One region of the Nocardiopsis deserti genome, then DNA from elsewhere that is predicted to be linked to it. Evidence: riboswitches for the same ligand, from Rfam matches in the RefSeq annotation. Region 1 holds a riboswitch; the other holds the start of a gene.
What was found. Region 1 has a riboswitch for glycine ahead of gcvT (glycine cleavage system aminomethyltransferase GcvT). Riboswitches for the same ligand answer to the same signal wherever they lie in the genome.

Region 1 (14,236 bases):
AGTTCTTCAGCGCGCTGGGTTTCGGCTACGACGAGACCTTCTCCGACGACAAGGCGCTGTGCATGGTCGTCAGCGACGAATCGCGCGTCCTGTTCCTGTCCGAACCCTTCTTCGCGGAGTTCACACCCTCGGGGATAGCCGACACCTCCGCGGGCTCGGAGGTGATCACCTGCCTGAGCGCCGACAGCCGCGAGGACGTCGACCGGATCGCGGAGGCCGCCGCCGTGGCCGGGGCGACCCACGCCAGGACCATCGAGCACACCGGCATGTACTCGCGCTCCTTCGCCGACCCCGACGGCCACCTCTGGGAGTTCCTGTACATGGACGCGACCGCCACCATCTCCTGAACGGCGGTGGGCACGGGTCCCGGGTCCGCGCCCACCGGCCGCGTCAGCGCACGGTGTCGCGCTCGTGGCGGACCCGGCCGTCGCGCAGCACGGTGCGCACGTTCGCCTCCGGCGAGGCCAGGACCCCGATGTCGGCGAGCGGGTCGCCGTCGACCACCACGAGATCGGCCCGCGCTCCGTCGCGCAGGGTGCCGACGACCCCCTCCAACCCCAGGAGCCGGGCGGCGTTGACGGTGGCGGCGCGCAGCACGTCCGCGGCGGGCTGGACCCGGCCGCGGATGGCGAACTCCTGGCTCTGGCGGTCCTGCATGCCGCCGAGCAGGTCGCTGCCGAAGACCAGGTTCACCCCGGCCTCGTGGGCCATGCGCAGGGCGTCCAGCCCCCGGCTGAGCACGGTGTCCACCTTGGCCTGGCTGGCCTCGGGCAGCCCGTTGGCGGCCCCCTGGAGGGAGAGCTCCTGGTAGGTGACGAGGGTGGGCACCAGGTAGGCGTCGTGCTCCAGGAACAGCTCGACGCTGCTCTCGTCGATGAGGTTGCCGTGTTCGATGCAGCGCACACCGAGCCGGAGCCCGCGGTTGACGGCGCGGGCGGTGTAGGCGTGGCCGGTCACGTAGCGGTTGGCCGCCTCGGCCTCCTCCACCACGGCCCGGATCTCGTCCTCGGAGGACTGGGTGGAGTCGATGCGGTCGGTGGGGGAGGCCACGCCGCCCGAGAGCATGATCTTGAGGTGGTGGGCGCCGGTGCGCAGCTGCTCGCGGGCCGCGCGGCGGAACTCCACGGGCCCGTCGCAGACGATGCCCGCCCCGGGGCAGCAGGCGTGGGTGTCGTTGCCCTGGCGTCCGGGCGCGCGGAAGTCGCCGTGACCGCCGGTCTGCGACAGCGCCTTGCCGCCGAACATGAGCCGGGGGCCGTCGACGAGCCCCTCCTCGACCGCCCTGGCCAGACCCCAGTCGCCCCCGGCGACGTCGCGGACGGTGGTGAAGCCGCGCCTGAGCATGGCGCCCAGGGAACGGCCCGCGTAGCTGGCGACGTAGGAGGGCGACTCGTCCATCGCGGCGCCGAGGTCGGCGCTGAAGGCGGTCGGGTGCACGTGGGCGTCGATCAGGCCCGGCATGAGGGTGGCCCCCGCCAGGTCCACGGTCGGCACCTGCGGGCCCACCTCGGGCGGGGCCCCCTGGCCACTGCCCGCGATGAGGCCGTCCCGCACCAGGAGCCAGGAGTCGGGGATGCGCGTTCCCGCCTCGGGGTCGAGCAGACCGGCGCCGGTGAAGAGGATGTGCGGTTCTGGCTGGCGGGTCATGGATACCTCCGTCGGGGTTCGCGTTCTTGCAATATATGTTGCATCACGTGGGGGAGGCCACCCCGAGGGGGTGGTATCGCTTGGGAGGTGGCGCGGTCCGGGGCGCCGGGACGGAGGGACGATGGCGGACTGGATCGGGGACGCGCTCGGCGGTGGACGCCTGGGACGCGCGGCCGAGCGCGTGGTCAGGGTGCTGCGGGACGAGCCGAGGTTCGCCTCCTACGCGAGCACCGCCGAGCTCGCCGAACGGGCCGGGGTCAACGTCGCCACGGTCGTGCGGGCCGCGCAGGCCCTCGGGTTCACCGGCTGGCCCGCCCTGCGCGTCGAGCTGCGCTCGCGCTACCTGGCCTCGCTCAGCGCCGGAGAGGTCCTGGCCGAGCACGCCGGGGCCGACGCCGACCCCGTGCGCGAGGCCTTCCGCGCCGACCGTGAAGGGCTGCGCGACCTGGAGCGGACCCTGGACCCCGCCCGGGTGCGCGCCCTGGCGGGCGCGGTGCACGGGGCGCGTCGGACACGGGTGGTGGGTTCGGGGACCTTCGCGGCGCCGGGTGTGCAGCTCGCGCACGCCGCGGGGATCATGGGCTACGACGTGGAGCGGCTGGCGCTGGGGGGCACCGGCCTGGTCGGCGCGCTGGCGCGGATGGGCCCCGACGACCTGCTGCTGGCGTGCGACCTGTGGCGGCTGCCCGTCGCACTGCGGTCGGCGGCGCGGGTGGCCCGGGAGCGCGCGGTGCCGGTGGCGGTGATCACCGACCGCAGGGACTCCCCGCTGGTGGAGGGGGCGGCGCACGTGCTCCTGGTGCCGAGCGAGGGCGTGGGCATGTTCCCCTCGCTCACGCCGGTGATGGCGGTCGTCCACGCGCTGCTGGCCGAACTGGCCCGGATCGGCGGGGACGCGGTGCTGACGGCTGTGCGTGACACCGAGCGGCTCTGGGAGGACCTGGAGCTCTTCTGAGCGACGCCCAGGGGAACTACCTGGGACGACGCGGTGACACCACTGTGACGTGATCAGGGTCACGTTACATGCAATAAGTGTTGCAATTCACCTGATGGGGCTGCTTACATGGCCCGGTCGGACCGCCTTCGGAAGGCCGGTTCCTCGCGTCCACATCCCCTGCTTCTGAACCTCGCCGCGAAGGTGGCCCATGCAGACGACCCATCTCGTGATCCTCGCCGTGTACATCCTGGCCATGCTCGGGATCGCCCTCTACTTCGTGCGCTCGGGCAGGCTGCGCGGCGGCGACGACTTCCTGTTCGCCGGGCGCAGCCTCCCCCGCCCCGTCATGATCGCCACCATGCTGGTCACCTGGGTCGGCTCGGGGACCATCATCGGCGGCGCCAACTTCGCCTACACCTACGGCCCCATGGCGGGCATGGTCTTCTTCGCGGGAACTCCGCTGGGCATCCTGGTCCTGCTCCTGGCGGCCCGCCGGATCCGCCGCGCGTCCCGGCACACCATCCCCGAACTGCTGGAGGTGCGCTTCGGCATCGGCGTGCGCACCGTCGCCGCCGTGGTCACCACCATCGCCTTCCTGGGTCTGACCGCCTCGCAGTTCGTCGGCGGCGGGTACGTCGTCAGCCTGGTCACACCGCTGTCCGCCACCCAGGGGACGCTGTTCGTCGCGGCCGTCGTGACGCTGCTGACCGTCACCGGCGGCCTGTTCTCGGTCGCCTACACCGACTTCGTCTCGGCCATCCTCATCGTGCTCGGCCTGTTCGTGTCGCTGCCGCTGGTGTTCGCCGCGGTCGGCGGCCCCGGCGCCTACTGGGACGGCCTGCCCGAGCAGGCGACCACCTTCAGCGGCGGGCTCACCGCCCTCCAGCTCCTCGGCTACTTCCTGCCGCTCTTCCTGCTGCTGCTCGCCGACCAGAACATGTACCAGCGCCTGGCCGCGGCCAAGGACGAACGCGAGGCCCGCTCCTCGACCGCGGGCATGCTCGTGGGCAGCTTCTTCGTCTTCGTCCCCGTCGTGCTCCTCGCCACCGCCGCCGCGGTCCTCATGCCCGGCATCAACGGTGACATGGCGGTCCTGAGCCTGGCCTCCGAGGGCTACCTCCCGGCGGTGCTGGGCGGCCTGATCCTGGCCGGGGCGGTCGCCTTCGTCATCACGACCGGTTCCTCGTACATGCTCTCCTGCGCCTCCAACGTCGCCTACGACCTGTACGCCCGCTTCGCCGGGGACAGCGTGGACGAGCGCCGCAAGCTCGTGGTCCAGCGCCTCTCGGTCCTGGGCATCGCCCTCGCGGGCCTCGCGCTGAGCCTGTTCTTCCCGACCGTGCTGGAGCTGCAGATGTACTCCTACACGGTCTACGGCGCCGCGATCACCCCGGTGGTCCTTTCGGTGCTGTTCTGGAAGCGCGCGACCACGGCGGGCGCCGTCGCCGCTCTGGTGGTCGGCGCCGCCACCACCATCGGGTGGCAGGTCGCCGGGACCCCGGGCGGCCTCAACGCGGTCATCATCGCCCTGCCCGCCGCCCTGGTCGCGCTCGTCGCGGTCAGCCTGCTCACCAGGGCACCCGACCCCGCGCGGGTGGCCGCGGCCGAGGCGCCCGCGCCCACCGGGACCGACGCCTGACACATGCGGGGGCCGCGCCCGAACGGGAGCGGTCCCCGTCGCGCCTTCGCCGGGGGCGCGGACGGACCGCTCCCCCCGGCCGCCGTCGCCACCCCGGGCACGGCCGGGAGCGGTCCTAGGATGGGCCCATGCCGGGGCAGAGACGCAGACGCGAACGCGAGGCACGCCGGGCCAGGGACAGGAAGTCACGGCAGGCGCGGGGCCGCTGGGAGGTGCTCTTCGAGACCACCGACGAGGCGGAGTGGCTTGCCTACCACCGGCGGAGGAGAAAGGGCTCGGCCCTCTGCTCCGAGGAGGACCTGCGCATCGACGTCCTGTGCGGGCGCGGGGCGTACCCCACCACCTACCGCCTCAGCGTGCTCGTGTCCGGTGACCTGGACCGCGACGCGTGCCTTCGCTCCCTCCGGCCGTGACGCCGGAGCCCGGTGCGTCGCTCCTCCGGCCGGAACCCCCATCTGGCCCCGGACCTCGTGGTGGTTCCTGGACGACACGAGGGCAGGAGAGCCCTCACCGGTGGGGCCCTGACCGATCCGGTGGTCCGCCCGACACCCGCACGTGCGCTCTTGTGGGGCGGGCCCTCAGCACTCGATGACGTTGACGGCCAGGCCGCCGCGCGAGGTCTCCTTGTACTTGTCCATCATGTCGCGGCCGGTGTCGCGCATGGTCCGGATGACCTTGTCCAGCGACACGAAGTGGCTGCCGTCGCCGCGCAGCGCGATGCGCGCGGCGCTGATCGCCTTGACCGAGGCCAGCGCGTTGCGCTCGATGCACGGCACCTGCACCAGGCCGCCGATGGGGTCGCAGGTCAGCCCCAGGTTGTGCTCCATGGCGATCTCGGCGGCGTTCTCCACCTGGGCGGGGGTGCCGCCCAGCACCTCGGCCAGCCCGGCGGCGGCCATCGAGGAGGCTGAGCCCACCTCACCCTGGCAGCCCACCTCGGCGCCCGAGATCGACGCGTTCTGTTTGAACAGGATGCCCACGGCCCCCGCGGTCAGCAGGAAGCGCACCACGCCCTCGTCGCCCGCGCCCGGGCTGAAGTGCAGGTAGTAGTGCAGCACGGCGGGCACGATGCCCGCCGCCCCGTTGGTCGGAGCGGTCACCACGCGGCCGCCCGCGGCGTTCTCCTCGTTCACGGCCAGCGCGTAGAGCGTGATCCAGTCGCTGCCGCGCATGGGGTCGGAGTCCACCTCCGTCGGCGCCAGCAGGCCCGACTCGTCGCAGTTGCCGCCCAGCTGCCGGTACAGGCGGTGCGCCCGCCGGGGCACCTTCAGCCCGCCGGGCAGGCTGCCCTCTGTGGTCACTCCGCGGCGCACGCACTGGCGCATCGCCTCCCACAGCACGAGCAGTTCGGCGCGCACCTGCGCGGGGGAGCGCCCGAACGCCCGCTCGTTGGCGAGCATCACCGCGCTGATCGACATCCCGGTGTCGGCGCAGATCCCCAGCAGTTCCTCGGCGCTGTCGAAGGGGTGGGGCACCTCGGTGTCGTCGGCCTTGATCCGGTCCGCGCCCGCCGCGCGCTCGTCCACGACGAACCCGCCGCCCACCGAGTAGTACACCTTCGCCGCCAGCTCGGCGCCGGAGGAGTCCAGCGCCACGAACCGCATCCCGTTGGGGTGGTCGGGCAGGCTCTCCCTGCGGCGGAAGTCCACGTCCACGGCCGGGTCGAAGGCCACCGGCGGCCCCTCGGGCCCGCCCAGGTACAGGGTCCGCTCCTCGCGCACCCGCTCCACCAGCTCGGGTACCGCGTCCACGTCCACGTGCTCGGGGGTGTGCCCCATCAGTCCCAGGACCACCGCCCGGTCACTGCCGTGCCCCTTGCCGGTGAGCGCCAGGGAACCGTACAGCTCCGCGCGCACGTGGGCCACGCCGTCGAGCAGGCCCTCCTCGCGCAGTCCGGCCACGAACGTGCGCGCGGCCTTCATCGGCCCGACCGTGTGCGAGCTGGACGGTCCGATCCCGATCTTGAACAGGTCGAACACGCTGATGGCCATGGCTGTCCTCCTCGTCGAGTACAGGGCCCGGGGCATGAGGGTGCCGTGCGGGGCCGCCCGGCCCCGCACGGCGGGGCTCTACAGGTTCGGGTAGAGCGGGTACCTGGCGGTCAGCGCCTGGACCCGGCCGCGCAGCGCGGCCTCGTCGAACTCCGGCTTGAGCGCCTCGGCGATGACGTCCGCGACCTCGGCGAAGTCCTCGTCGCCCAGACCGCGGGTGGCCAGTGCCGGGGTACCGATCCGCAGGCCGGAGGTGACCATCGGCGGACGCGGGTCGTTGGGCACCGCGTTGCGGTTGACCGTGATCCCGATCGAGTGCAGGCGGTCCTCGGCCTCCTGGCCGTTGAGCTCGGAGTTCACCAGGTCCACCAGGACCAGGTGCACGTCCGTGCCCCCCGAGAGCACCTTCACGCCGACCTCGGCGGCGTCCGGTCGCGTCAGCCGCTCGGCGAGCAGCCTGGCGCCCGAGACCGTGCGGCGCTGCCGGTCGGCGAACTCCTCGCCCGCGGCGACCTTGAGGGCCACCGCCTTGGCCGCGATCACGTGCTCCAGCGGCCCGCCCTGCATGCCGGGGAACACCGCGGAGTTGATCTTCTTGCCCAGCTCGGCCTTGGCCAGGATCATGCCGCCGCGCGGGCCGCCCAGGGTCTTGTGCGTGGTCGTGGTGACCACGTCGGCGTGCGGCACCGGGTTGGGGTGCAGCCCCGCCGCGACCAGACCGGCGAAGTGCGCCATGTCCACCATCAGGAGCGCGCCGACGGAGTCGGCGATCTTGCGGAAGCGGGCGAAGTCCAGCTGGCGCGGGTAGGCCGACCACCCGGCGACGATCATCTTGGGCCGGTGCTCCTCGGCGAGCGCCTCGACCTCGTCGTAGTCGACGGTGCCGTCCTCGTCGCGCACGTGGTAGGCCACCGCGTTGAGGATCTTGCCGGAGTAGTTGATCTTCATGCCGTGGGTCAGGTGGCCGCCGTGGGCCAGGTCCAGACCCAGGATGGTGTCACCCGGCTTGAGCAGCGCGAAGTACACGGCCGTGTTGGCCTGCGCGCCCGAGTGCGGCTGCACGTTCGCGTGCTCGGCGCCGAACAGCGCCTTGGCGCGGTCGATGGCGAGCTGCTCGACGACGTCGACGTGCTCGCACCCGCCGTAGTAGCGGCGGCCCGGGTAGCCCTCCGCGTACTTGTTGGTCAGGACGGTGCCCTGCGCCTCGATCACCGCCTGGGGGGCGAAGTTCTCCGAGGCGATCATCTCCAGGGTGTCGCGCTGGCGGGCCAGCTCCGCGTCGACCGCGGCCGCCACCTCGGGGTCCAGTTCGCCCAGCGTCTGGTTGAGCGTGTTGTCAGTAGCCATCGGGGGCCTACTCCTCGCCTTCGGTCAGCTTGGTGTACTCCTCGGCGGAGAGAAGGTCGGAGGGCTCCTCGGAGATCCGGGCCCTGAACAGCCAACCGTCCTCGAAGGGTGAGGAGTTGATGGTCTCGGGCTCGTTCTCCAGGGTCGCGTTGACCTCGACGACCTCACCGCTCACGGGCGAGTAGACGTCGCTGACGGACTTGGTGGACTCCACCTCGCCGCACGGCTCGTCCGCGGACACCTCGCTGCCGACCTCGGGCACCTCGACGTAGACGATGTCGCCCAGGGACTCGGCGGCGAACGAGGTGATCCCGACGGTGGCGATCCCGTCCTCGACCACGACCCACTCGTGTTTGGCGGTGTAACCCAGCTCCGTGGGAACGCTCACTTCAACTCTCCTTGGAGGTGTTCCATTTTCCTGCCGCGCGCCCGTACGGCTGCCCGGCCCGGCCTACGCCCGGTCGCGCCCCGTGCGTGCGGGTCCCCTGTGGGGGGATCCCGCCGCGAGGGGCGTGCGGGCCTTCGGGGTGTGAAGGCCCCTGCTCCTACGACTGCCGCTTGTAGAACGGCAGCTCGACCACGTCGACGTCCTCACCCCGTCCGCGCACGTCCACGGTGAACGCGCCGGTCGAGGTGTCGAGGTCGCCGTCCACGTAGGCCATGGCGATGGGGCGGCCCAGGGTGGGCGAGGGCGCGCCGCTGGTGATGGTTCCGACGGAGGCGCCGTCGCGCAGGACCTCCTGGCCCTGGCGCAGCGGGCGGCGCCCGCGCGCGACGAGGCCGATGAGGCGGCGGGGACGGGAGGAGCGGGAGGCCTCCTCCAGGGCCGCACGGCCCACGAAGTCGCCCTTGTCGAACTTCACGACCCGGCCCAGACCGGCGTCGAAGGGTGTGAGGTCGGCGGTCAGTTCCTGCCCGTACAGCGGCATCCCGGCCTCCAAGCGCAGGGTGTCGCGTGCGGAGAGCCCGGCGGGGACGAGGCCGTGCCGCTCGCCCTCGGCCATGAGGGCCCCCCACACCTGGGGAGCCTTCTCCGCGGGGCTGACGAAGATCTCGAAGCCGTCCTCGCCGGTGTAGCCGGTGCGGGCGAGCAGGACGGGCTCACCGGCGACGGTGTGCTCGTACCCGGCGTAGTAGCGGATGCCTTCCAGGTCGGCGTCGGTCAGCGGCGCCAGGACGTCGACGGCGCGCGGCCCCTGGACGGCGATCAGTGCGTACTCGGCCGACTCGTCGCGGACCTCGACGTCGAAGCCCGCGGCCCGCTCGGCCAGGGCCGGGGCGACGACCGCGGTGTTGGCGGCGTTGGCCACGACGAGGTACTCGTCCTCGCGCAGCCGGTAGACGATGAGGTCGTCCAGGACACCGCCGTCCTCGGCGGTGATCATGGAGTACCGGGCGCGCCCCACCTTGACCTGGGACAGGTGGCCGACCAGCGCGTGGTCGAGGGCCTGGGCGGCCTGCGGTCCGGTCAGCCGGATCTCGCCCATGTGGGAGAGGTCGAACAGGCCCGCGGCCTCGCGTACCGCCCGGTGCTCGGCGGTCTCGCTGCCGTAGCGCAGCGGCATGAGCCATCCGGCGAAGTCGACGAGGGTGGCGCCGGCCTTCTCGTGGACCTCGCGCAGCGCTGTCGCGCGCAGTGCGGATGCGGCATCTGACATGGGCACTCCCGAGAGGATGGGCGTCGTGACGTGCGTGGCGTTGCCATCCTCCCCCTCTGTCATCTGTGCCTGAGAGCTTCGTCGCGCGCTCGGCGCGGCTTGCACCTTCGGCGAGGGACGGCTGTCCCTGCTTTCCAGAGTGGTCTCGCCCGTACGGTCCGCTGTGCCTGAGAGGTTGTCTTCGGGGAGGGATTGCTCCTTCGGCGGCCCGCGCTGGATACGCGGGCACTCTCCCGTACGGGGTCAGCAACACGTTCAGCCTAGCAGCGGCCGTGAACGGCGCCCAAGGGCGCCCGGCGCGGTGCCGGTGCCCCCGCACCCGCCGGTCTTCGACACTCCGGCCGCCTCCGCCCTGGAACGGGGAGGCGGGGATTAGCGTGTGCGGGAGGTACCGACCGGGGGGAGGGAGACGGATGCGAACCGACACCGGGAGGGCGGCGCGCGGGGCGCGCTCGCTCGCGGCCGGATGCGTGCTGTCCCTGGCCGCGGGCACGGGGTGCGCCGGGGCCGTGGACGGACCGCGGGAGCCGGACGGGTCGGCCCGGGAGGGGGCGGAGGCCGGGCCCCCACCCCTGACGTGGGGCGACGTGGCCGCCGTCGAGCGCGAGGACCTGGAGTCGGTGTTCGCCGACGCGGGCGTCGGGGGCACTTTCGTGCTCCACGACGTGATGGAGCGGGAGGCGACCGTCGTGGGGCCGGAGGAGGCCCGCGAGCGCGCGGCCCCCGCGTCCACCTTCGACCTGGTCAACACCCTGGTAGGGCTCCAGACGGGAGCGGTCGGGGACGTGGGCGAGGTGGTGCCCCGCGGGGGCGGGCCCCAGCCCGCCGAGCGGCGGGAGCAGGGCATGGCCCTGCGCGAGGCCTTCCACGCCTCGGACCTCCCCGTCTACCAGGAGTTGGCCCGCCGGGTCGGGCACGAGCCGATGGCGGCCTGGGTGGACCGGCTGGACTACGGCAACCGTTCGGTGGGCGACGCGGATTCGCTGGACCGGTTCTGGACGCAGGGGCCGCTGGAGATCTCCGCGATGGAGCAGACCGCCTTCCTGGCGAGGCTCGCCCGCGACGAGCTGCCCGTGGACGACGCGCACCAGGAGGCGGTGCGTGAACTCGCCGCCCTGGAGGGGGACAACGGCTACGCCCTCCACGGAAAGGCGGGGTGGAGCGGGGAAGCCGACCCCGCGCCGGGCTGGTGGGTCGGCTGGGTCGAGCGCGGCGACGACCTGTACACGTTCGCGCTGCGCATCGACCCGGAGGAGGACGGGGACGCCGAGCTGTGCGAGTCGCTGGGGCGGGAGATACTCGTGGAGCTGGAGGTCCTGCCCGAGGGGGAGCGCACCGCCTGAGCGCCGCACGGGCCCCGCGACGTGCGTCGGCCCGCCCCCGTCCGCCGTGATCTTGTACTTATAGCGAGGTTGGGCGGTCGGGACGCGCTATAAGTACAAGATCACCGCAGGTCAGAATCCGTGCGTCACACCGGCAGCGTTTCCGGTCGCTAGGCCTTGCGGCGCTGGCGCACGGCCTCGGCCAGCTGCGCCAGCACGTCGCCGGTGGTCTCCCAGCCCATGCACTTGTCGGTGATCGACTGGCCGTAGGTCAGGGCGGCGGGGTCACCCAGCTTCTGGGCCCCCTCGACGATGAAGCTCTCCAGCATCACGCCGATGACGCCCCTCTGGCCCTCGGCGACCTGGGCGGCGATCGCGGCGGCCACACCGGGCTGGCGGGTGTGGTCCTTGCCGCTGTTGGCGTGGCTGGCGTCGATCATCAGGCGGCGGGGCAGCCCGGCGCCCTCGATGACGTCCAGGGCGGCGTTGACCGGCTCGGCGTCGAAGTTGGGGCCGCTGCGGCCGCCGCGCAGGATGACGTGGCAGTCCGGGTTGCCCTCGGTGACGACCACCGAACCGGCGCCGGCCGGGTCGATCCCGAAGAAGGTGTGCGAGGCGGCGGCGGCGCCGACCGCGTCCACGGCCACCTGGACGTCGCCGTCGGTGCCGTTCTTGAAGCCCACGGGCGTGCTCAGGCCGCTGCTCAGCTGGCGGTGCACCTGGCTCTCGGTGGTGCGCGCCCCGATCGCGCCCCAGGAGACGACGTCGGCGATGTACTGCGGGGTGATGGGGTCGAGGAACTCGGTCCCGGCGGGCAGCCCGAGCGCGTTGATGTCCAGCAGCAGCTTGCGCGCGGTGCGCAGGCCGCGGTGCACGTCGTAGGTGTCGTCCAGGCCGGGGTCGTTGATCAGGCCCTTCCAGCCGACGGTGGTGCGCGGCTTCTCGAAGTACACGCGCATCACGATGCAGAGCTCGTCGCGCAGGGAGGGCACCAGCTCCTTCAGGCGGCGGGCGTAGTCCATGGCGGACTCGGGGTCGTGCACCGAGCAGGGGCCCACGACGACCAGCAGGCGGTCGTCCTCACCGTCCAGCACCCGCTTGACCTCGGCGCGTGACTCCTCGACCAGGGCGCTGCGCCCGGGACCCAGCGGAAGCTCGGCCAGCAGGTCCCGGGGGGCGATGAGCGGCTTGTAACTGGCCACCCGTGTGTCGTTCGTGCTCGGCATGGTGTTCCCCTCGGGTCCCGTCTGTCGTGTTTTCCGCTGTCGCCACGAAAACCGTCTTATGAAAACAGTAGCGCGGGCGGTTCGGCACTCCGCTGCCGCGTCGGCCGGCGCGGTTCACGTGACAGAAAACACCACACCGGTTTCGGACGCCGAAAAGCGTCTCATTTTGTGAGACGGTATTTACCCGGTTCCCGCGGCCATTTCCGCCGGGGGCGGCTCCGGCGTCCGCTCGGTCACTGCCCCGACTCCGGGAGGTCCTCCTCCCAGTACTCGCGCGGGTTGCGCGCGCCGTCGGTGACCGTGCCGCGCTCGGCCTCGGCCCGACGCAGCTGCACGCGACGGATCTTACCGGAGACGGTCTTGGGCAGCTCGCCGAACTCCAGGCGGCGCACCCTCTGGTGCGGCGACAGGCGCTCGCGCGCGTGGGCCAGGATCGACCGCGCGGTCTCGGCGTCCGGGGCCACCCCCGCGGCCAGGGTCACGTACGCCTTGGCCACCGCCAGCCGCAGCGGGTCGGGCGAGGGAACCACGGCCGCCTCGACCACGTATTCGTGCTCGACCAGAACGCTTTCGAGTTCGAATGGTGAGATGCGGTAATCTGAGGCCTTGAACACATCGTCGGATCGACCGATATAGGTAATGTAACCGTTCGAATCCCGGCTGGCGATGTCACCGGTGCGGTAGCGGCCCCCGCGGATCACCTCGCGGCTGAGGTCGGGGTTGTCGGCGTAGCCTTTCATCACCCCCACCGGCTCCCGGGCCAGGTCCACGCAGATCTGCCCGGTGTCGGCGGGCCCGTCGGTGGCCGGGTCCGCCAGCACCACGTCGTAGCCCGGCATCTCGCGCCCCATCGAACCGCGCACCACCTCCTGGCCTGGGCCGTTGCCCAGCAGCACGGTCGTCTCGGTCTGCCCGAACCCGTCGCGCACGGTCACGCCCCACGCCTCGCGCACGCGGTCCACCACCTCGGGGTTGAGCGGCTCCCCGGCGGCCACCGCCTCGCGCAGCCCCACGTCCCACGCGGCGGGGCCGGCCTGTGCCAGCATCCGCCACACCGTCGGCGGCGCGCACAGCGTGTCCACCCCGCAGCGCACGACCGCGTCCAGCAGTCCCGCCGCGTCGAAGCGCTCCTGGTTGACGACCAGCACCGTCGCCTCGGCGTTCCACGGGGCGAACACGCTGCCGTAGGCGTGCTTGGCCCACCCCGGCTCGGACACGTTGAGGTGGACGTCGCCCGGCCGCACGCCCAGCCAGTACATGGTCGACAGGTGCCCTACCGGGTACGAGCGCTGGGTGTGCACGACCAGCTTGGGCAGGGCGGCGGTGCCGGAGGTGAAGTACAGCAGCAGGGGGTCGTCGGGGTGGGTGGGGTGCGGGGGGTGGAAGTCCAGACCGGCGTGCTCGGAGTCGGCGTAGTTCAGCCACCCCTCCATGTAGCCCGTGCAGATCCGCGTCCAGTGCCCCCGCAGCGGGGCGAACTTCTCGGTCTCGGCGGCCGAGCACACCACGTGCGCGATCTCGCCGCGCTCCAGCCGGTCCAGCAGGTCGCCCTCGGAGAGGGAGGTGGGGGTCGGGCAGACCACGGCGCCGAGCTTGGCCGCGGCGAGCAGGGTCTCCCACAGCTCCACCTGGTTGCCGAGCATCAGCAGGATCCGGTCGCCCGGGTGCACGCCCTGGTTGTTCAGCCAGTTGGCCACCTGGCCGGAGCGCTCCGACATCTGCCGGTAGGTGTACCTGGCCTGGCCGCCGTCCTCCTCCACGATCCACAGCGCCGTCCGGTCCGGACGCCGCCCGGCCACCTCGTCGAAGTAGTCCAGCGCCCAGTTGAACCGGTCCGACCGGGGCCAGGTGAACTCCCGGTGCGCCCTCTCCTGGTCCTCGCGCAGGTCCAGGAGCAGGTCCCGGGCGGCGCGGAACTCGGCCGCGCCCGCGGCTGCCGTCTCTCTCGACATGTGGCGTCCTCCGGTTCAGGGACAGGGCGCCGACCGCACTGTCCGCCGGTCCCGCCCGGGCGGGGTGGTGCAACGGGTGTGCCCCGCTGGTCCTACCCGGGATGCGCTGCGGTGACGCCTCACCCGCGGTGGAGGCCGCGCCGCCGCGGCGGACGGGAACCGAGGCGGTGACGCGCCCCCGGGAGGGCGGCGTCCGGTTCCGGAGCACCCGCCCCCGCATCCGGTCCGGCCGACCGTCCCGCGCCCCCGCACGCGGGGCCCGCTGGCTCTAGGATGTGTGGACATGGAGGAACTTCGCGGACACCACGGAACCTGGCGGATCGACGACGAGACGATCCGTATCCGCTTCGACTCCGGCCGCAAGGTGCCCACCCTGTTCCGGTCGCTGGGCAGCTGCGCGGTTCCGCTGGCCGCCGTCCGCGAGGTCGACTTCGACCGGGGCAGCCGCAAGCACGGCTGGCGGCTCCGGCTGAGACTGGTGGAGGACACCGATCCCTACGCGCTCCTGGGCGTCCCC
Region 2 (14,236 bases), on a different contig from region 1:
GACGTCGCCGAGTTCGAGGAGCTGCACCCCGACATCGACATCGAACCCCGCGAGGGCTTCATGGACCCCGAGACCTTCCAGGCCAAGCTCGCGGGCGGCCAGCTGGAGGACGTCTTCTACGTCTACTTCACCGACCCGGCGACGCTGATCGAGCGCGGTCAAGCCGCCGACATCACCGAGCAGGCCGAGGCGCTCGGCGTCGTGGACCAGCTCCAGCCGGGGCTGCTCGACGTGTTCCGGGACGGGGAGGGACGCCTGTACGGCCTGCCCACCGCCAACTACTCCATGGGGCTGGTCTACAACCGGACCCTGTTCGAGGAGGCCGGACTCGACCCCGACGACCCGCCCGCCACCTGGGAGGAGGTCCGCGAGGCGGCCGAGGCCGTCAGCGCACTGGACGAGGACTACGTCGGCTTCGGGGAGCTGAGCACCGCCAACCAGGGCGGCTGGCACTTCAACGCCTGGATGAACTCCCTGGGCGCCGAGGTGGTGGACCGCGACTCCATGACCGCCTCCGTGGACAACGCCGAGGGCCGCCGCGTGCTGGAGACCCTCCACGCCATGCGCTGGGAGGACGGGTCCATGGGCGAGCGCCAGCTGCTGGAGTTCGAGGACCTGCAGCGGATGATGGGCGCCGGGACGCTCGGCATGTACGTCGGGGCGCCCGACAACCTCAAGCCCGTCGTGGACAACTTCGAGGGCGACTTCGCCGACTACGGGCTGGCCCCCATGCCCGAGCAGAGGGGCACCCTGATCGGCGGCGAGGGGTACATGTTCAACCCGCAGGCCGCTCCGGAGCAGATCGAGGCGGGCCTGGCCTGGCTGAGCTGGAAGTACCTGAACCCCGACCGCTTCCAGGACGCCGTCGACGACGCCCTGGCCCTGGACTCCCCGGTCGGCCTGCCCATGGCCCCGACGCCCGACATCTGGACGGGCGACGTCCGCGAGGCCCAGCTGGAGCTCAAGGAGGCCAACGCCAACGTGCCCCTGGAGAACTACCAGTCCTTCGTCGACGCCCAGCCCGACGTCCCCGGATTCGTCGAGCCGCCGCAGGCCCAGCAGGTCTACGCCGTCCTCGACACCGTGATGCAGGCCGTGCTGACCCGCGAGGACGCCGACGTCGACGCGCTGCTGGCCACGGCCGAGGAGGAGATCGACGCGGTCCTCGGCGGCTGAGCCCGAGCCGGGCCGGCCAGCGGCCGGGCACCGCGGCCAGGCGTTCCGGTCGGCTGTCCCGACCCGCCCCGCGGCCGGGCGTTCCGGCCAGCTCTCCCATCCGGGTGCTTCGTCCGAGCTCCCCGGCCGGGCCCACGACCAGCCCCACTCCCCACCGCGGCGGCCCGCCTCCCGGGCCGCCGCCCAGCCGACCGGAGGCACCCATGCCCGACCTCGCCCTGCGGACCGCGACCGCGCGGACGCGGGAGCGCCCGGCCGCCCGCCGCCGAGCCCCCGGGCGCGCGGGAGCGCGCCGCCTGGGCGCCAACGCCGTCGCCTACGCCTTCCTGTCCGGAGCCCTCGTCTGCTTCGTGTTCTTCTCCTGGTATCCCATCACGCGCGGCGTCGCGCTGGCCTTCCAACGGGTCAACTTCGTCGCCGCCCCCGACTGGGTGGGGCTGGAGAACTTCCGCACCCTGTTCGGGGACCCGCTGTTCGCCACCGCGTGGGCCAACACCGGCTACTTCACCCTGCTGGCGCTGGTGCTGGGCTTCGCCCTCCCCTTCGGCATGGCCCTGGTGCTCAACGAGCTGCGCCACGCGCGCGGTTACCTGCGCCTGGCGGTCTACCTGCCGGTCATGCTGCCGCCGATCGTCTCGGCCCTGCTGTGGAAGTGGTTCTACGACCCCGGTCCCGGCCTGGTCAACGGCGCGCTGCGGGCGGTCGGGCTGCCCGGCCTCCAGTGGCTCAACTCCGCCGACACCGCACTGCTCTCGCTGGTCATCGTCTCCACCTGGGCGAACCTGGGCACCGCCACCCTGATCTACCTGGCCGGGCTCCAGGGCATCCCCGGCGAGCTGTACGAGGCGGCAGAGCTCGACGGCGCGGGCCTGCTCCAGCGGGTGCGGACGGTGACCGTCCCGCACATGCGCTTCGTCATCCTCGTCATGCTGCTGATGCAGGTCGTGGCGACCATGCAGGTGTTCGTGGAGCCCTACATCCTCACCGGCGGCGGCCCCGAGGGCGCCACCACCACGGTCCTGCTGCTCATCTACCGCTACGCCTTCACCTTCGGCGACTTCGGCGCGGCCAGCGCCCTGAGCCTGATGCTCTTCGTGGTCCTGGCCCTCTTCTCCGCCCTGTACCTGTGGGCGACCCGACCCCGCTGACCGCGTCCCCCTGCGAGGAAGCCATGACCCCCACACGCCCTGCGCCGCCCCGCGCGCGCCGCCGCCCGAACCCGCCGCGCCCTGCCGAACGCACGCTCGTCTCTCCGCTGACGCTGGCCGGGACGCGCGGGCGCCTGACCTACCGGCTCGTCCTGGTCACCGTGGTCGCCTCGGCCACCGTCGTGTTCCTGGGCCCGATGCTCCTGGCGGTCACCGGCGCCCTCAAACCGCCCGCCGAGCTCGTGCGCACCCCGCCCACCCTGCTGCCCCGGGAGTGGCGCTTCTCCACCTACACCGAGGCCTGGGGCATCCTCGACCTGGGCCACTTCATGTGGAACACGTTCGTGGTGGTGGGCGGCGCCTGGCTGTTCCAGCTCGGTGTGGCCGTCCCCGCCGCCTACTCGCTCTCCAAGCTCCGCCCCGTCCTGGGCCGTGCGCTTCTGGGCATGATGCTGGCCACCCTCATGCTGCCCGCCGCCGCGCTGCTCATCCCCACCTACCTGACCGTGGCCGACGTGCCCCTGCTCGGGTTGAACCTGCTCAACACCCCGTGGGCGATCTGGCTGCCGCTGGGCGCCAACGCCTTCAACGTCTTCGTGCTCAAGAGGTTCTTCGACCAGATCCCCGCCGACCTGCTGGAGGCGGCCCGGCTCGACGGTGCCGGACCCGTGCAGGTGATGCTGCGGATCGTGCTGCCGCTGTCGAGGCCGATCCTGGCCGTGGTCTCGATCCTGGCGGTCGTGGCCGCGTGGAAGGACTTCGTCTGGCCGCTGGTGGTGCTCCAGGACCCGCAGGTGCAGACCATCACCGTCTACCTGGCCCGGATCTCCACCGACATGCCGCTCAACACCCTCATCGCCGGAATGGTGATCTCCAGCCTGCCCGTGGTCGCCCTGTTCCTGCTCTTCCAGCGCCAGATCATCGCCGGTCTGTCCGCCGGAGCCCTCAAGGGCTGACCCGTCCCCGCCGACCCCCTCGAAAGGACGCAGCACCGTGGCCCACACCCTCCACCTGCCCGCGCAGGACCCCGCCTCGTCCGCGGACCCGGCCTGGTGGCGCGGAGCCGCCATCTACCAGGTCTACCCGCGCAGCTTCGCCGACGGCGACGGCGACGGGATCGGCGACCTGGCCGGAGTCCTGCGGGAGATCGACCACCTGGCCGCGCTGGGGGTGGACGCCCTGTGGATGAGCCCCTGGTACCCCTCGCCGCTGGCCGACGGCGGGTACGACGTGAGCGACTACACCGACGTCGCGCCGGTCTACGGCGGCCTCGACCAGGCGAAGCGGCTGGTGGAGGCCGCGCACGCGCGCGGCATCCGGGTGATCATCGACATCGTGCCCAACCACTGCTCCAGCGAGCACGCGTGGTTCCGCGCGGCGCTGGCCGCGGGGCCGGGGACGCCCGAGCGGGAGATGTTCTGGTTCCGGCCCGGCCGGGGCGCGGACGGCTCCCTGCCGCCCAACAACTGGCGCTCCCGGTTCGGCGGACCGGCCTGGACCCGGGTGACCGAGGCGGACGGCGAGCCGGGGGAGTGGTACCTGCACCTGTACTCGGCCGAGCAGCCCGACCTGAACTGGGAGCACCCCCGGGTGCGCGCGGAGTTCGACGACGTGCTGCGGTTCTGGTTCGACCGGGGCGTGGACGGGTTCCGCGTGGACGTGGCCGACGGGCTGGTCAAGGATCCGGACCTGCCCGACGCGCGCGAGCCCGAGGAGGGTGGGGCGCCCGACGAGCGGGCCTTCTCCGACCGCGACGGGGTGCACGAGATCTACCGCCGCTGGCGCGCGATCGCCGAGTCCTACGGCCCCGACCGGGTGTTCGTGGGGGAGATGTGGCTGCCCGACCCCGAGCGGTTCGCCCGCTACCTGCGCCCGGACGAGCTGCACAGCGCCTTCAACTTCGACTTCCTGAGCTGCCCGTGGGAGCCCGCGGCGCTGCGCGGGGTCATCGACCGCACCCTGGCCGCGCACGCCCCGGTGGGAGCCCCTGCCACGTGGGTGCTGTCCAACCACGACGTCACCCGGCACGTCACGCGCTACGGCAGGGCCGACACCGGGTTCTCCTTCGCCGACCGCCAGTACGGGGCGCCCAGCGACCCGGAGCTGGGCACCCGGCGTGCGCGGGCGGCGGCGCTGCTGGCCATGGCGCTGCCGGGCGGGGTGTACGTGTACCAGGGCGAGGAGCTGGGCCTGGGCGAGGTGGACGTGCCCGAGGAGTGGATCGACGACCCGGTGTTCGCCCGGTCGGGCGGCGCGGACCGGGGCCGGGACGGGTGCCGGGTACCGCTGCCGTGGTCCGGGGAGCGGGCGCCGTTCGGGTTCGGCCCCGAGGACGGCGCGCGGCCCTGGCTGCCCCAGCCCGACGGGTGGGCCGCGCACACCGCCCGGGCCCAGGCGGCGGACCCCGCCAGCATGCTCAACCTGTACCGCCGGGCGCTGACCGTGCGCCGGGCCGAGCCCGCCCTGGGCTCGCCTCCTGCCGGGGGCGGTTCCGGGATGCGGTGGCTGGAGTCGGGGCCGGAGGTGCTGGCGTTCGTGCGGAAGCCGGACGTGGCGTGTGTGGTCAACCTGGGATCGGAGGCCGCGGAGCTGCCCGCCCACGTGGAGGTGCTGGTGGCCAGCGGGCCACTGGAGGGCGACCGGCTGCCCCCGGACACCGCCGTGTGGCTGCGCCTTCTCGTGCGCTGACCCGTTCTCTCCGTCGTGATCTTGTACTTGTAGCGGGGTTGGGCGGCCGAGACACGCTACAAGTACAAGATCATCGCAGTTCAGGGCCACTTGCGCCACGCCAGCAACGTCTTCGGTCGGCCCATGAGCGTGCCGCCTGCCGCCCCGGGGTGTCGACCACCCCCTGACCGCGGTCGGTTCCGCTGGACGGGCACCCCGGGGCCGCTGCCGCCCGAGGCCGCGACGGAGGCGGACACGGTTCCGTTCCCGTGCGCTGGCGCAGCCGCCTGGAGGAACCTCCAGGCTCGCGGTGTGATCTGGGCGAAACGCCTGCCCGGAAGCGCTGCCCGGGGCGACGATCGAGTACGGTCGTAGTCACAACAGGGATGAAAACCGACATTCACCCTGCTTGTACACACGTACAGATCGTCAGCTGGCTGTCGACACCGCGCGAGAGAGACCCCGCAACGGGGCGCCGACGGGGCAATACTCCCCAGTAACCTCTCAGGCACCATGGACCGCGTGGAGGAGGCCGCTCTGAAGCCTGGGCACCGCCGTGCCCGGTGACAGAGGGGGAGACCGTGAGGAACACCGCCGACCCGACTCGGCCCTGTCACCAGGAGGTCTCCGTGCCAGACCAGCCCGTGCACACCCCGGGCGCGCCCGCCCGGGTGTTCGCCGACCGCCACATCGGCCCCACGCCCGCCGAGGTCCAGGAGATGCTCAAGGCGGTCGGCTACGGCTCCACCGCCGAACTCATGGCCGACGCCGTGCCCGAGTCCATCCTCACCGGCCCCGGACGCAGCGCGCCGCTGGACCTGCCCCCGGCGCTGGGCGAGGCCGAGGCCCTGGCCGAACTGCGCGACCTGGCCGCCCGCAACCAGGTGCGCACCTCGCTGATCGGCCAGGGGTACTACGGCACCCTCACCCCGCCGGTCATCCTGCGCAACATCATGGAGAACCCCGCCTGGTACACGGCCTACACGCCCTACCAGCCCGAGATCTCCCAGGGCCGCCTGGAGGCCCTGCTCAACTTCCAGACCATGGTCTCCGACCTGACCGGCCTGCCCGTCTCGGGCTCCTCCCTGCTCGACGAGGCCACCGCCGCCGCCGAGGCCATGACCCTGACCCGCCGGGCCTCCAAGAGCAAGGCCGACGTCTTCGTCGTCGACGCCGACGTCTTCCCCCAGACCCTGCACGTGCTGCGCACCCGCGCCGAACCCCTCGGCATCGAGGTCGTGGTCGCCGACCTGGCCCAGGGCCTGCCCGAGGGCGACGCCTTCGGCGTCCTGGTGCAGTACCCCGCCTCCAGCGGCGCCGTGCGCGACCCGGGCCAGGTCATCGCCCAGGCCCACGAACGAGGCGCCCTCGCGGTGGTGGCCGCCGACATCCTCGCCCTGACCCTGCTGCGCAGCCCCGGCGACCTGGGCGCCGACATCGCCGTCGGCTCCACCCAGCGCTTCGGCGTCCCACTCGGCTTCGGCGGCCCGCACGCCGGTTACATGGCCGTGGGCGAGAAGCTGCGCCGCCAGCTTCCCGGCCGCCTGGTCGGCGTCTCGGTGGACAACGCGGGCAAGCCCGCCTACCGCCTGGCGCTCCAGACCCGCGAGCAGCACATCCGCCGCGAGAAGGCCACCAGCAACATCTGCACCGCGCAGGTCCTGCTCGCCGTCATGGCCGGGATGTACGCCGTCTACCACGGCCCCGACGGCCTGCGCGCGATCGCCCGCCAGGTGCACACCCGCACCGCGGCCCTGGCCGACGCCCTCGCCGAGCGCGGCTTCGAGGTCCTGCACCACTCCTACTTCGACACCCTGCGCGTGCGCGTGCCCAGCGCCGCCCGCGTCGTGGAGTCCGCGCTGGAGGCCGGGTACAACCTGCTCACCGCCGACGAGTACACGGTCGGCGTGAGCGTGGACGAGACCACCACCGAGGTCGACCTGGAGAAGGTGCTGGCCGCCTTCGGCGAGGCCGAGCGCGGCTCCTCGCGCGTGCGCCTGAGCGTGGACGAGGACGCCGACCGCCTGCCCGTCGAGCTGGCCCGACAGGTGGACTACCTCACCCACCCGGTGTTCGGCACCCACCGCAGCGAGACCTCGCTGCTGCGCTACATGCGCCGCCTCTCCGACCGCGACCTGGCCCTGGACCGCACGATGATCCCGCTGGGCTCGTGCACCATGAAGCTCAACGCCACCGCGGAGATGGAGCCCGTCACCTGGCCCGAGTTCGCCGGGCTGCACCCGCTGGCTCCGCTGGACCAGGCCGCCGGGAGCGTGGCCCTGATCCGCCAGCTGGAGGCCTGGCTGGCCGAGGTCACCGGTTACGACGCGGTGTCCCTCCAGCCCAACGCCGGGTCCCAGGGCGAGTTCGCCGGGCTGCTGGCCATCCGCGGCTACCACCGCTCGCGCGGCGAGGCCCACCGCGACGTGTGCCTGATCCCCAGCTCCGCGCACGGCACCAACGCCGCCAGCGCCGTGATGGCCGGTATGCGCGTGGCAGTGGTGGCCTGTGACGACAACGGCAACGTCGACCTGGAGGACCTGCGCGCCAAGACCGGCAAGCACGCCGACGACCTGGCCGCCATCATGATCACCTACCCGTCCACGCACGGCGTGTACGAGGACACCGTCACCGAGGTGTGCCGCCTGGTCCACGAGGCGGGCGGCCAGGTGTACGTGGACGGCGCCAATCTCAACGCGCTGCTGGGCTGGGCCAAACCGGGCGAGTTCGGGGCCGACGTCAGCCACCTCAACCTGCACAAGACCTTCTGCATCCCGCACGGCGGCGGCGGTCCGGGCGTGGGCCCGGTCGCGGTCCGCTCACACCTGGCCGGTTTCCTGCCCAACCACCCCGGCCAGCCCGAGGCGGGCCCGCACACGGGCGTGGGCCCGGTCTCGGCGGCCCCGTTCGGTTCGGCGGGCATCCTGCCCATCTCCTGGGCCTACGTGCGCATGATGGGCGAGGAGGGGCTGCGCTCGGCCACCGAGGTCGCGGTGCTGTCGGCGAACTACCTGGCCAGGCGGCTGGAGCCGTACTTCCCGGTGCTCTACACCGGTGCGGGCGGCCTGGTGGCGCACGAGTGCGTCGTGGACATCCGCCCGCTCCAGAAGGCCAGCGGCATCAGCAACGAGGACCTCGCCAAGCGGCTCATGGACTACGGCTTCCACGCGCCGACGATGTCGTTCCCGGTCAACGGCACCCTGATGGTGGAGCCGACCGAGAGCGAGAACCTCGCCGAGCTGGACCGCTTCGTGGAGGCGATGGTCGCGATCCGCGGCGAGATCGACAAGGTGGCCTCGGGGGAGTGGGACGCGGCGGACAACCCGCTGCGCAACGCCCCGCACACCGCGGAGGCGGTGACCGCCGACGAGTGGTCGCATGGCTACACGCGCGCCGAGGCGGCCTACCCGCTGGCGTCGCTGCGCACGGACAAGTACTGGCCGCCGGTCGGCCGGATCGACCAGGCCTACGGGGACCGCAACCTGGTCTGCTCCTGCCCGCCGCCGGAGGCCTTCGAGCTGTAGGGCGGCCGAGGCCGCGGTGAGGGGCGCCGGTCCTGGGACCGGCGCCCCTTCCTTGTCCCGCGTGTAGATCTACGTCGTAAAAGTGCGGTCTGTTCTCCATGCTCACCGGGAGAGGGGAAGAACCGGGCAGCCTCCACGGCTTCGGGGCTCCGGCGCGGACCTCCGGTCCCCGGCCACCGCAGGCGTTAGAGTTGCGGCGACACGGATCGCGTTCCCACCACGCGGACCGCCACCCCGCCACCCCCATGGAAAGCGGAGACATGACCACGACGTCCGGACCCTCCGCGCGCTCTGGCCCCGCCGACCCGCCCCCGGCCACCGACCCCCGGGACACCGACGAGGCCGAGGCGCCGACCGGGCAGGGCGCCGCCGAACTGTGCGACCAGGCCCAGGACCTCGCCGGTAGCGGCCACCTCAAGCGCGCCGCCAAGCTCTACCAGCAGGCGGTGGCCGCCAATCCCCACCCGCGGGTGCAGGCCCGCGCCCTGCTCGGCCTGGCCGTGGTCGAGGACCAGCGGGGCGACCTGGCCGCCGCCCGCGAGGCCGCCCGCCGCGCCCTGGCCACCGGCGACTCGCGGTACGCCCCGCGCGCCGCCTACCACCTCGCGCTCTCCCTCGAACAGGACGGCGACCACGCCGAGGCCGACCGCGTCTGGCGCCGCCTGCTCGACCTGGGCGGGGCCGACTACACGGCCGTGGCGCACTACGGGCTGGCCCGCTCCGCCGAGGGGCGCGGCGACACCGGTGGGGCCGAGGAGCACTGGGAGGCGGCGCTGGCACTGCCGTCCGATCCCGGTTCGCTCGGTCGCCTGCACGCCACCACCGTCGTGGACGCCTCCCGCGACCTGGCCGAACGCCTGTTGGGGCGGGGGCTGCCGGGCGCCGCAGCGGCCGCGGTCGAACGCGGTCTGTCGGTCGCGGACGATCCCGGTCTGCGCCTGCTGCGCGCCGCCGCCCACCTGGAGCACGCCATCGCCGACGTCGGCGCGGTCGTGGACCCGGACGAGGCTTCCGATGACGCGGGGGAGGCGGGGGCGGGGGCCGCGCCGGGCACCTTCGCCGCCGCCGTGGAACTCCTCGCGGGGCTGCTGGCCCTGCGCGGAGACCCCGCCGCGGCCGAGCGGGTCTGGCGGCTGGGCCTGGGCGACCGGGACCCGGACACCGCGGGGGAGGTGCGTCGGCGGCTGCGCCGGGCCTTCGCCGGGCCTGGGGAGGAAGGGGACGGCGGGGCAGGGGAGCCGTGGTGGGACCCCTACCTGGAGGAGGCGGCGGCGACCGCGAGCGCTCCCGCGCTGGCGGGGGAGCTGTTCGCCGTGGTCACCCAGATGCACGCCCTGTTGGCGCTGCCGGTGGCGGAGGGGGAGGCGCGCCCGGCCGCGCTGCGGTCGGCCATGGAGCAGGCGCTGCGCACACCGAGCGAGCTGGTGTGGGGGCCCGGTGTGCACGCCGACTTCCGGCGTCGGCTGAGTGAGGCGATGGGCGGCCAGGACGTGCTGCCGGAGGGGTGGCCCGACTCGGTGCGGGAGTGAGGGCCGGGGCGGGCCCCGGTTGCTCGCGCGGTCACCAGGGGCCGCCAGGGGACACGTCACCGCCCGGGGTCGTGTATCCCTCGACGGGCGGGACGCGTCGGTCTCGCGGCCGCGGTGCGTGGGTGTGGCCGGGCGTCAGGCGGCGACGCGGGGCCGGTGCGGGGCGACGACCACCCCGTCGGGGAGCAGCTCACCGGTGTCGTCGAAAAGGACGACGCCGTTGCAGAGCAGGCTCCAGCCCTGTTCGGGGTGGCTGGAGACGACCCGGGCCGCCTCACGGTCGGTGTCCTCGAAGGACGGGCAGGCAGGTTCGTGGCTGCACATGGGACAGGCCTTTCGGTCCAGAGGTGCTCGTCGTTGAGCTGACGCCAAGAGTAGTGGTTCACATCACATGCTTGTTGCGGTTTGGTCCGGATGTGTTTGCCCTGCTGCTGCCGTCCGCTCTCAGGGGGTGAGATACCCCCAGGCCAGCAATGGTTCTGTTCTGTCCGGCCCCGGCCACAAGGAACTCAGTACCCGCCGCGTGTCCGGCGTGCCGCCGGGCGGCTGCGCATCCCCGCACCGGCCAGTCCGCCGTGCTGGAAGGCCCTGACCAGCTCACCGCCGAGGTTGACCCCCGCGCCCAGAGCCAGGCCCACGGTGACCGCCTCCGCGAGGCTGAGCAGCCCGGCGGAGGGGTCGCCCTGCGTGATCTCGATCAGGCCCCGGTACAGGATGCTGCCCGGCAGCAGCGGGGCGATCGACGGGACCAGGTACGGCAGCACCGGTCTGCGCGTGCGCCGCGCCAGCCAGTGGCCCACCACGCCCACCGCGACCGCGCCCGCGACCGTGCCCACCACCGCGGGCACGAACAGCAGGTCGCGCATGCTCGCGTAGATCACCCAGATCATCACGCCGAGCACGCCGATCATCGGCAGCATCCGGGGCGGCACGGCGAGCGAGATCGCGAAGGCCACCGCGATTCCCGCCGCGCCGATCAGCACGGGGATCTCCATCGAGGTGCCCGCGGAGGGGAGGTCCTCCAGGTCGATGTTCACGCCCAGGCGCTGCGCGGTGTAGGCGACCGCGCCCACGCCGGACACGATCGCGCCCAGGATGAAGAAGGTCTCCAGCAGGCGTGCCGCCGCCGACACGTAGGTGCCGCTGATGCCGTCCTGGAGGCTGGAGACCAGCGGGCGGCCGGGCAGCAGGGCCATGATGTTGCCGGTGATGATCGCCCCGGCCTGGAGGCCGAGGTTCAGCGTGGTGCTGGCCCACAGCAGCGCCACGCCGATCGTGGCGGCCACCACCGCGGCCCCCGCCATCTGGTAGAACTCCGCGACGCCCCGCTTGGCCAGGAACACCGACGTGCGGTCGCCCATGACGGTGGCCAGGAAGGCCGCGGTCGCCACGATCAGGCCGCCGCCCACCATGAGGCTCGCGCTGGAGGCGATGAGGCCGAACCCGATCGCGATGAGCCAGTTGGGGTAGGGCATGCGGGCGCGCCTGATCTGGGTCAGCCGGGCGGTGGCGTCCTCCAGTTCGAGCAGGCCGAGCGCGCACTGCTGCACCAGGGTGTGCAGTTCGTTGACGCGGAAGTAGTCCAGGGTGCGGCGGCGCACCACCCGTTCGCCGGTGATCGGGGGGTGCTCGCCCCCGGGGTGGGTGGACAGGGTGATGGTGGTGAAGGTGACCGAGACCTCCGAGCGGGGCAGGTCGAAGGCGACCGAGAGGCTGAGCATCGCCTCGCTGACGGCCTCGGTGCCCTCTCCGCTGGCGAGCATCAGCTCGCCCACCCGCAGCACCAGGTCGATGGCTCGGGCGTCGGGGAGGTTGACGTCCTCGGTCTCGTCGAAGCCGTCCGGGGTCAGCTCCCGCTCGTGCGCCTCCCGCCAGTCCCGCATCCTGCTGAGCAGGCGGTCCTCGCTCGGGGGCACGGGGCGCTCCCGCTTGCTTGGCATCCCTGTCTCCGTCTCCTCCCCGCCTGTACCCGTGGTGACCGGCGCGCTGTGGACAACCCATGAGGGGACGCGGTCCCGGAGGGTGGGGTTCGCCCGGAACGGGGTTCGTGGCCGGTGAGTTCGATCACCGGATCATCCTTTCAAGGCCGGGGGCCCGTCGACAGCGACGCGCCGGGGTCTTCGGCGCCGTGCCCGGGGCCCGTGTGCGGGAGGTCGGGGGTCGCGCCGGATCGGGCCGCGGCCCCGGCGGGCCCGGGCCTCACGCCGCGCGCCGGGTTCGCGTGCCGGCGGGGGCGGGACCGCGAACCGGGTGGCCTGGTATGCGTGCCGCGGGCAGGGGACCGCGGACCTGGTGGCCCGGTTTCCTCGGCGCGCGGGCCGGAGGCGTCAGCCGGAGCCGCCGTCGCTTTCACCGGGCCGGACCAGCCCGTGCTCGTAGGCGTAGACCACGGCCTGGACCCGGTCGCGCAGTTCCAGCTTGGTGAGGATGTTGCCGACGTGGGACTTGACGGTCGTCTCGCCCAGCACCAGGTGGGCGGCGATCTCGGCGTTGGACCACCCGCGCGCGAGCAGGCGCAGGACCTCGTGTTCGCGGGTGGTCAGGGTGTTCCCGGCGGGTGCGGTGCCGGGGGAGGCGGAGGGCAGGAGCGGGGCGAAGCGGTCGAGCAGGCGGTTGAGCACCGTGGGGGAGATGGCCGCCGCCCCGTCCGCGACCATCTCGACGGCCGACACGAGTTCGGCGGGCGGGGCGTCCTTGAGCAGGAACCCGGAGGCGCCCGCGCGCAGCACCTCGACGGCGTACTCGTCCAGGTCGAAGGTGGTCAGTGCCAGGACCCGCACCCGGTGGCCCAGGGGCCGCGCCCACGACACGATCTGCCGGGTGGCCTCGATCCCGCCCATGCCGGGCATGCGCACGTCCATGAGGACCACGTCGGGCAGCAGGCTGCGGGTCGAGCGGACCGCCTCACGGCCGTCGGAGGCCTCCCCCACCACGGAGAGGTGCGGGGCGGACTCCAGGATCATGCGGAAACCGGCGCGGACGAGGGGCTGGTCGTCGACCAGCAGTACTGAGACGGGCACAGGGGGAATTGTGCCGTATCCCGGTGGCGGCCGGATCCGAAGCCGGGGGACGGGGCGGTCGGGGTCACCCGCGTAGGCGGTCCGCCGGTGCGGGCAGGGGCGGCGGGGTGCCGCCGAACGCCGGGCACAGCGCCTGGTGCTCGCACCAGTCGCAGAGTTTGCTCTTCTTGGGCTCCCACACCCCTGCGCGTCCGGCCGCCTCGATCCGCGCCCAGATGTCGGCGATCTCGGACTCCGCGGCCCGCAGTTCGTCCTCGGTGGGGTCGTACCAGCGCACCGCGCCGTCGCCGCCCAGGTAGACGAGCTGGAGGCGGGTGGGGACGACGCCGAGGTCGCGCCAGATCATCACCGCGTAGAAGAAGATCTGGAACCGGGCCTTGTCCTCGAAGCGGGGGGCGGGCGACTTGCCGGTCTTGTAGTCCACGATCCGGATCTGGCCGGAGGGGGTGACGTCGATGCGGTCCACGTAGCCGCGCAGCCGCAGGCCGGTGGGCAGGGACACGTCCATGCGCATCTCGCGGTCGCGGGGCTCCAGGGCGGTGGGGTTCTCCAGGTCGAAGTAGCGGCGGACCAGGTCGCGGGCGGACTCCAGCCAGGTGTCGCGCTCGGCGTCGTCGGCGAACAGCTCGTCCAGCTCGGGCTTCTTCTCGCGCAGCTTCTTCCACTGGGGGTCGACGAGGCCGACGGCGTTGCGCGGGTTGCGCGACTCGGCGGGCAGCTCGTACAGGCGCTCCAGGCAGGCGTGGACGAGGGTGCCGCGCAGGGCCGCCGCGCTGGGCGCCTCGGGCAGGCGGTCGATGGTGCGGAAGCGGAACAGCAGCGGGCACTGGAGGAAGTCGGAGGCCCGGGAGGGGGAGAGGGCGGACGGAAGGAGCGCGGTGGTCATGGTTTGAGCCTATGAGAAGGTCGCGACAGGGTGCGAGGTGAGGAAGGCGGCCTGTGGAAAGCGGTCCGTGGAGAAGCGGGTGCGGGCGGCGGACCCGAATCCGGGCAGCACGGTGCCGACCGGCCCTGTGGGCCCCCTGTATCCAGGAAACACCGGCGTCCCGGCGGCGCGCCACGGGCGGAGCGGGCCTGTGGACAACCGGGCGGTCCGGAGCGGCGGGGCCGGGTCGTGGGCGCCGTCCGGCCACGGCGGGCGAGCCGTAGTCTGGGGGTGTGACGACCGGTAG

Region 2: another riboswitch for glycine. It lies ahead of gcvP (aminomethyl-transferring glycine dehydrogenase); the one in region 1 lies ahead of gcvT (glycine cleavage system aminomethyltransferase GcvT).

The regions. Positions count from the first base shown of each region.
Region 1 covers NZ_ML703348.1:513,255-527,490, reverse strand. Annotated here, with positions in the region: gene FYW99_RS04990 (VOC family protein) at 1-347, shown strand, start outside; gene FYW99_RS04985 (metal-dependent hydrolase family protein) at 391-1,647, opposite strand; gene FYW99_RS04980 (MurR/RpiR family transcriptional regulator) at 1,769-2,602, shown strand; gene FYW99_RS04975 (sodium:solute symporter family protein) at 2,793-4,223, shown strand; gene FYW99_RS04970 (hypothetical protein) at 4,352-4,636, shown strand; gene FYW99_RS04965 (L-serine ammonia-lyase) at 4,802-6,214, opposite strand; gene glyA (serine hydroxymethyltransferase) at 6,293-7,561, opposite strand; gene gcvH (glycine cleavage system protein GcvH) at 7,569-7,949, opposite strand; gene gcvT (glycine cleavage system aminomethyltransferase GcvT) at 8,107-9,219, opposite strand; glycine riboswitch at 9,364-9,465, opposite strand; gene FYW99_RS04945 (class D beta-lactamase) at 9,633-10,562, shown strand; gene FYW99_RS04940 (3-deoxy-7-phosphoheptulonate synthase) at 10,712-11,767, opposite strand; gene FYW99_RS04935 (AMP-binding protein) at 12,001-13,719, opposite strand; gene FYW99_RS04930 (DUF4429 domain-containing protein) at 14,003-14,236, shown strand, end outside.
Region 2 covers NZ_VWVS01000020.1:73,667-87,902, reverse strand. Annotated here, with positions in the region: gene FYW99_RS25585 (ABC transporter substrate-binding protein) at 1-1,176, shown strand, start outside; gene FYW99_RS25580 (carbohydrate ABC transporter permease) at 1,380-2,324, shown strand; gene FYW99_RS25575 (carbohydrate ABC transporter permease) at 2,348-3,280, shown strand; gene FYW99_RS25570 (glycoside hydrolase family 13 protein) at 3,318-5,012, shown strand; glycine riboswitch at 5,433-5,522, shown strand; gene gcvP (aminomethyl-transferring glycine dehydrogenase) at 5,621-8,515, shown strand; gene FYW99_RS25560 (tetratricopeptide repeat protein) at 8,776-10,044, shown strand; gene FYW99_RS25555 (DUF5999 family protein) at 10,180-10,368, opposite strand; gene FYW99_RS25550 (threonine/serine exporter family protein) at 10,554-11,984, opposite strand; gene FYW99_RS25545 (response regulator) at 12,372-13,064, opposite strand; gene FYW99_RS25540 (RecB family exonuclease) at 13,129-13,950, opposite strand.